Linked DNA regions of Chelatococcus sp. HY11. Each later gene encodes a partner of the first gene's protein in a complex. Links are inferred from orthologs where the notes say so. Each region holds a gene or a part of one and is shown in the gene's direction. Other genes may lie near its edges.

The links.
Region 2: the proteins of tig (region 1) and rpsG are in contact, whole or in part, in a crystal structure (PDB 3GTY), measured with the Thermotoga maritima proteins. The link is inferred for Chelatococcus sp. HY11 from one-to-one orthologs. Residues at the interface, in WP_004081061.1 of Thermotoga maritima: Glu122, Val124, Val129, Leu130, Tyr133, Glu188, Gly259, Ile262, Tyr263, Glu266, Ser270, Glu273, Gln274, Glu277, Arg308, Gln311, Ile312, Ser315, Tyr316, Glu325, Arg329, Arg336, Leu363, Phe366, Trp367, Arg373, Leu377, Arg381, Leu384, Glu387; in WP_004081843.1 of Thermotoga maritima: Lys34, Lys52, Lys55, Glu59, Arg62, Gln63, Glu66, Asn67, Lys69, Val71, Arg95, Ala109, Lys110, Lys111, Gly112, Arg113, Pro114, Glu117, Glu121, Ile124, Ala125, Tyr127, Asn128, Asn129, Thr130, Gly131, Lys135, Asp139, Arg142, Met143.

What each region holds. Positions count from the first base shown.
Region 1 is NZ_JAHBRX010000001.1:1,050,574-1,053,785, forward strand. Bases 1-2,897 are described here. They hold tig (trigger factor), read left to right. Parts: upstream 1-679; coding sequence 680-2,116; downstream 2,117-2,897. Other genes in these bases: KIO74_RS04995 (multicopper oxidase family protein), read right to left, coding at 1-61; KIO74_RS05010 (ATP-dependent Clp protease proteolytic subunit), read left to right, coding at 2,296-2,897. Outside these bases: more of KIO74_RS05010, read left to right, coding at 2,898-2,919; ATP-dependent Clp protease ATP-binding subunit ClpX, read left to right, coding at 3,159-3,212. UniProt on the Bacillus subtilis protein: Involved in protein export. Acts as a chaperone by maintaining the newly synthesized protein in an open conformation. Functions as a peptidyl-prolyl cis-trans isomerase.
Region 2 is NZ_JAHBRX010000001.1:566,317-569,396, forward strand. The notes cover bases 1-2,765. They hold rpsG (30S ribosomal protein S7), read left to right. Parts: upstream 1-1,030; coding sequence 1,031-1,501; downstream 1,502-2,765. Other genes in these bases: rpoC (DNA-directed RNA polymerase subunit beta'), read left to right, coding at 1-16; rpsL (30S ribosomal protein S12), read left to right, coding at 581-952; fusA (elongation factor G), read left to right, coding at 1,531-2,765. Outside these bases: more of fusA, read left to right, coding at 2,766-3,080.

The sequences.
Region 1 (3,212 bases):
ACCACAACTTAGTCGCATCCCCCGACGGTTTCAGTTGCCAGGGCACCTCCTGTGCACGCAAGCGCCGCGCGTTGACCGCTTGGGCGACACCTGCGGGTTGCGTTGCTGGCGGTGGCGACACGGAACGGGAGGTTTCACCGGCATCCTCCGCGCGTGCCTCTGCCGTCCGCGCTAATATGGTCGCCGCCAGGCCTCCCTGGAGAATCCGCCGTCTGGTCAATCCCGCGGAGATGGACCGGAATCTGGTTGCGCGCGTCGATTCTGAAGAGTCTGCCGGCATCGGAGGGTTCCAAGGTTCACCCAGAGGGAATGCGCAACCATCTGGCACAAAGATTGACGAACCGCTTGAGAATTTCAGTGTTTTTGCCGCTATGCCAGCCGTCTGACGGTCAGCGCGGGGCCTCGCAGGCGCGGCCGGCGTCCCTGACCGACAAAGTGATGACATTTTTTTGCTGCAACGGGGCTTTGTCATGATATAGAGCCGCGTCCTGATGGGCAGGCATGCTGCGGGGCCCGCGCGGGCGTGGCGGAACTGGTAGACGCGCTGGATTTAGGTTCCAGTGACGAAAGTCGTGGGGGTTCGAGTCCCTTCGCCCGCACCAAAGCCACATCGCTCCCCGTATCATCGCCTATCCTGAGGGGCCATCAGAAGCACACGAATTTTCGAGAAGCTGTGACAATGCAGGCGACGCAAACCCGGGCCGATGGTCTGAAACGCGAGTTCAAGGTGGTGGTTCCGGCCGCCGAGCTGGAGACCAAGCTGGCAGGCGAGCTGTCTGGCCTGAAGGACAGGGTCCGCATCAACGGCTTCCGTCCCGGCAAGGTCCCCATGGCCCATCTGCGCAAGCTGTATGGCCGCGCGGTCATGGCTGACGTTGTTCAGAACACCGTCAATGAAGCCAACCGCAAGATCATTGAGGACAACTCCCTCAAGCTTGCCAACGAGCCGAAGGTAACCCTCTCCGAGGACAAGGACGAGGTCGAGGCCATCATGGAGGCCAAGGGCGACCTGGCCTATACCGTGGCGCTCGAGATCCTGCCGGCCTTCCAGCTCAAGGACCTGTCCGACATCGCGATCACGCGCGAGACGGCCGAGGTGACGGACGCGGAAGTGGACGAGGCGCTGACCCGCATGGCGCGCCAGAACCGTGCTTTCGTCGCCAAGCCCGAGGGCGAGGCCGCCGCGACGGGCGACCGCGTGACGATCGATTTCGTGGGCACCATCGATGGCGAAGCCTTCGAGGGCGGCTCCAGCGAGGGCGTCCAGGTCGAGATCGGCTCGGGTGGTTTCATCCCGGGCTTCGAGGAGCAGCTGGTCGGCGCCAAGGCTGGCGATGACGTGACTGTGAGCGCGACCTTCCCCGAGGAGTATCCCGCCAAGCAGTTGGCCGGCAAGTCGGCGAGCTTCGCTGTGAAGGTGAAGGACGTGTCCTCCGCGGCCGAAGTGACGGTGGACGAGGACTTCGCGAAGGGTTTCGGCCTCGAGAGCCTCGACAAGCTCAAGGAAGCCGTTCGTTCCAGCATCGAGCGCGACTACACGGCCCAATCCCGCCGCAAGGTGAAGAAGGTGCTGCTCGACGCGCTTGACGCGAAGTATGATTTCGAGCTGCCGCCGAGCCTCGTCGAGCAGGAGTTCGACGGCGTGTGGCGTCAGGTCGAGAACGACATGAAGCAGACCGGCCGCACCTTCGCCGATGACGAGACGACCGAGGAAGAGGCGAAGGCGGAATATCAGCGCATCGCCGAGCGCCGCGTGCGCCTTGGCCTCGTGCTCGCCGAGATCGGCGAGCAGGCGGCGGTGAAGGTCGCCGACGACGAGGTCACGCAGGCTGTCGTCGAGCGCGCCCGTCAGTTCCCCGGCCAGGAAAAGCTGGTGTGGGACTACTACCGCAAGAACCCGCAGGCCCTCGCGGAAGTGCGCGCGCCGATCTTCGAGGAGAAGGTCGTCGACCACATCCTGTCGCAGGTGTCCGTGACGGATAACGTCGTGTCTCGTGAGGCTCTTTTCGCCGATGAGGAGAGCGAATCCGACGGCGATGAAGGCAAGGACGCGAAGGAGGAGGGCAAGGCCGCTCCGAAGAAGGCCTCGCGTGCCAAGAAGAAGGACGGCGCCTGAGCCGTCTGGCGCTTGCGGATCCCGTCCGGAAGCATATCTGGTGTTGGCCGGGGGCGAGCCGGCCAACCTGCGGTCGCCATTCGACAGGATGCGACCGCCCAAGGCGTGTGCCGCTCCCAACGACCATCTGTTAATGATCGCCATGGAATAATTCCGGTGATCAAGGAGACTGATCTGCCATGCGGGATCCGTTTGAGGTCTACAACAACACGCTCGTGCCGATGGTTGTCGAGCAATCGAACCGTGGTGAGCGCGCGTTCGATATCTACTCGCGGCTGCTGCGCGAGCGGATTATTTTCCTGACAGGCCCCGTCGAAGATTATTCAGCGTCGCTGATCGTCGCGCAGCTCCTGTTCCTTGAAGGCGACAATCCGAAGAAGGAAATCTCCTTCTACATCAATTCGCCGGGCGGTGTGGTGACGTCGGGACTGTCCATCTATGACACGATGCAGTTCATCCGCTGTCCCATTTCAACGCTCTGCGTCGGCCAAGCCGCGTCGATGGGGTCGCTGCTTCTAGCGGCGGGAGAGCCCGGACAGCGCTTCGCGCTGCCGAATGCTCGCATCATGGTGCATCAGCCGTCTGGTGGATTTCAGGGGCAAGCGACCGATATCCTGATCCATGCCCGCGAGATTGAAGCCCTGCGTCGGCGCCTCAATGAAATTTATGTGAAGCACACAGGCCGTGACATCGCCGCGATCGAGCAGGCGCTTGAGCGTGACAATTTCATGACCGCCGATGCCGCGCGGGAGTTCGGCTTGATCGATCAGGTCCAGGTGAAGCGCGCGGATTCGGATGCCTGATTTCGGCCATGTGGCAGCCGTATGCGCTTTCGAAAGCTGTCATGTGGATATGCGGCAAGGTGTCCGTCTCCTATTGATCGCGCGGCGGCCTCATGTTTGCATGGGCTTTGGACCAGGTGCGGCCTGATCGATTTTGGTAGTGCAGCGATAGGGCATTACCTTTTTTTAGATCCGGGCCTATATGAATGCTTGATGACGCCGGTGTCCTGTGCCCCGGCGGTACAGAGTGGAGACGGACCATGAGCAAGACAGGCGGTAGCGACTCCAAGAGCACGCTCTACTGCTCGTTCTGC
Region 2 (3,080 bases), 480 kb from region 1 along the record:
GCCGGCAGCCGAATAAGAATCACGAGATCCGCGTTCCTAAGAGGGGGATGCGGATATCGCAAAGACCGGAAGGGCGTCGTGAAAGCCACGGCGCCCTTTCTGCATGGATGAGGACTTGCCGCTTGGAATAGGACTTGCCGCTCGGAATAGGACTTGCCGCTTGGATAAGGGCTTGCCGTTTGGCCGCGCTGGCCGGCCTGTGCCGGGCAAAACAGGTAATTTTCTATTGACGAGGCGGGTTTCTGAGTCTAGAAGCAGCCCACTCAGGCAGGCAGTAGGCGCTCGCTGTTCGAAGCGACTCGTTTCGACGTATGAGCCCTAAACGCTGCTAATTTAGCACCAACTGACCGCCGGCGAAGCTGGTGAAGTTAGACCTGGGGCAAGATCGCGTTGCGAAAGCCGCGTGATCCTCTGCATGCGCTTCGCGCCTTAAGCTTAATGAGCTCAAGGCGCGATTCGTTGTGCATGGTTTTTAGAATTGTGCTGATGCACGGTGAATTGGTGTTTGTCCTCCCTCGGGGTTGGCGGCGCCGAACAGGGCCAAAGGTCGTTACGGCGGCCGAAGCGAGAGAACGAGAGCATGCCGACGATCAACCAGTTGATCAGCAAGCCGCGGGTGGCGCCCAAGAGCCGTAACAAGGTTCCTGCGCTGGAGGCTTGCCCTCAGAAGCGTGGCGTTTGCACGCGTGTCTACACGACCACGCCGAAGAAGCCGAACTCGGCTCTGCGTAAGGTCGCCAAGGTCCGGTTGACGAATGGCTTTGAAGTGATCGGTTACATCCCGGGCGAGGGGCATAACCTCCAGGAGCACTCGGTCGTGATGATCCGTGGTGGCCGTGTGAAGGACCTTCCGGGCGTTCGCTACCACATCCTGCGCGGTGTCCTCGATACCCAGGGCGTGAAGAACCGCAAGCAGCGCCGTTCGAAGTACGGCGCGAAGCGGCCGAAGTAATCGTACCGGCTTACCCCGGTTGAGCAGGGGCGCCGCAGGCAGCCCCGTTGACGAAATGCGAAGTTAAGGACGAGCGACATGTCCCGTCGTCACAGTGCCGAGAAGCGCGAGATCATTCCGGACCCGAAGTTCGGTGACATCGTCGTTACGAAGTTCATGAACTCGATCATGCGCGACGGCAAGAAGTCGGCCGCTGAAGCGATCGTCTATGGTGCGTTCGACATCATTGAGCAGAAACTGAAGAGCGAGCCGCTCGGCGTGTTCAAGCAGGCCCTCGAGAACGTGGCGCCGGCCATCGAAGTGCGCTCCCGCCGTGTCGGCGGTGCGACCTATCAGGTTCCGGTCGAGGTTCGCACGGACCGTCGCCAGGCGCTGGCCATCCGCTGGCTGATCCAGGCCGCGCGGTCGCGCAACGACAAGACCATGGTCGAGCGCCTGTCGTCCGAGCTGATGGACGCCTCGAGCAATCGCGGCAGCGCCGTGAAGAAGCGCGAGGACACACACCGGATGGCTGAGTCCAACCGTGCCTTCTCGCATTACCGCTGGTAACGAGCGCAAGCCGTCGAGGAATAGCTGCAATGCCGCGCACTCATGCCATTGGCGACTACCGTAACTTCGGCATCATGGCCCACATCGATGCGGGCAAGACGACGACGACGGAGCGCATCCTTTATTACACGGGCAAGAGCCACAAGATCGGTGAGGTCCATGAGGGCGCTGCCACCATGGATTGGATGGAGCAGGAGCAGGAGCGTGGCATCACGATCACGTCCGCCGCGACCACCTGCATCTGGCGCGAGAAGCGTCTGAACATCATCGACACCCCTGGCCACGTGGATTTCACCATCGAAGTCGAGCGCTCGCTGCGCGTTCTCGATGGCGCGGTTTGCGTTCTCGACGGCAACCAGGGCGTCGAGCCGCAGACTGAGACCGTATGGCGTCAGGCTGACAAGTATGACGTGCCGCGCATCGTGTTCGTCAACAAGATGGACAAGATCGGCGCTGACTTCTTCAAATGCGTCAAGGACATCATTGATCGCGTGGCCGGCAAGCCTGTCTGCCTGCAGATCCCGATCGGCTCCGAGTCCAATTTCAAGGGCGTCGTCGATCTCATCGCGATGAAAGCCATCGTGTGGGAAGATGAGTCTCTCGGCGCGCGCTTCAACCAGGTCGAGATTCCGGCGGAGCTCGCCGACCAGGCCGTTGAATACCGCACGAAGCTCGTCGAGGCCGCTGTCGAGCTCGATGACGACGCCATGAGCGCCTACCTCGAGGGCAACGAGCCCGACGAGGAGACCCTGCGCCGGCTCGTTCGTCTCGCTGTCCAGAAGCGCGCCTTCCATCCGGTGCTGTGTGGGTCCGCCTTCAAGAACAAGGGCGTGCAGCCGCTTCTCGACGCCGTGGTCGATTTCCTGCCGTCGCCGCTCGATCGTGGCGCGATCTCGGGTATCGATTTCAACACGGAAGAGCCGACCGTTCGTAATCCGTCTGACGATGAGCCCTTCTCCATGCTCGCGTTCAAGATCATGGACGATCCCTTCGTCGGCACCATCACGTTCTGCCGCGTCTATTCGGGCCACGTCGACTCCGGTACGTCGATCCTCAACTCGACCCGCGACAAGAAGGAGCGCGTCGGCCGCATGCTCCTGATGCATGCGAACAACCGCGAAGACATCAAGGAAGCCTACGCTGGCGACATCGTCGCGCTTGCCGGCCTCAAGGAAGTCCGCACGGGCGACACGCTCTGCGACAACCTGAAACCGGTCATTCTCGAGAAGATGGAGTTCCCTGAGCCCGTCATCGAGATCGCGATCGAGCCGAAGTCGAAGGCCGATCAGGAGAAGCTCGGTATCGCCCTGTCGAAACTTGCGGCCGAGGATCCCTCCTTCCGCGTGTCGACCGACCAGGAGTCCGGCCAGACGATCCTCAAGGGCATGGGCGAGCTTCACCTCGACATCAAGGTCGACATCCTGAAGCGTACCTACAAGGTGGACGCCAATATCGGCGCGCCGCAGGTCGCCTATCGCGAGAAGATCACGAAGAAGGTCGAGATCGACTACACGCACAAGAAGCAGACCGGTGGTACCGGCCAGTTCGCCCGCGTGAAGTTCATCATCGAGCCGAATGA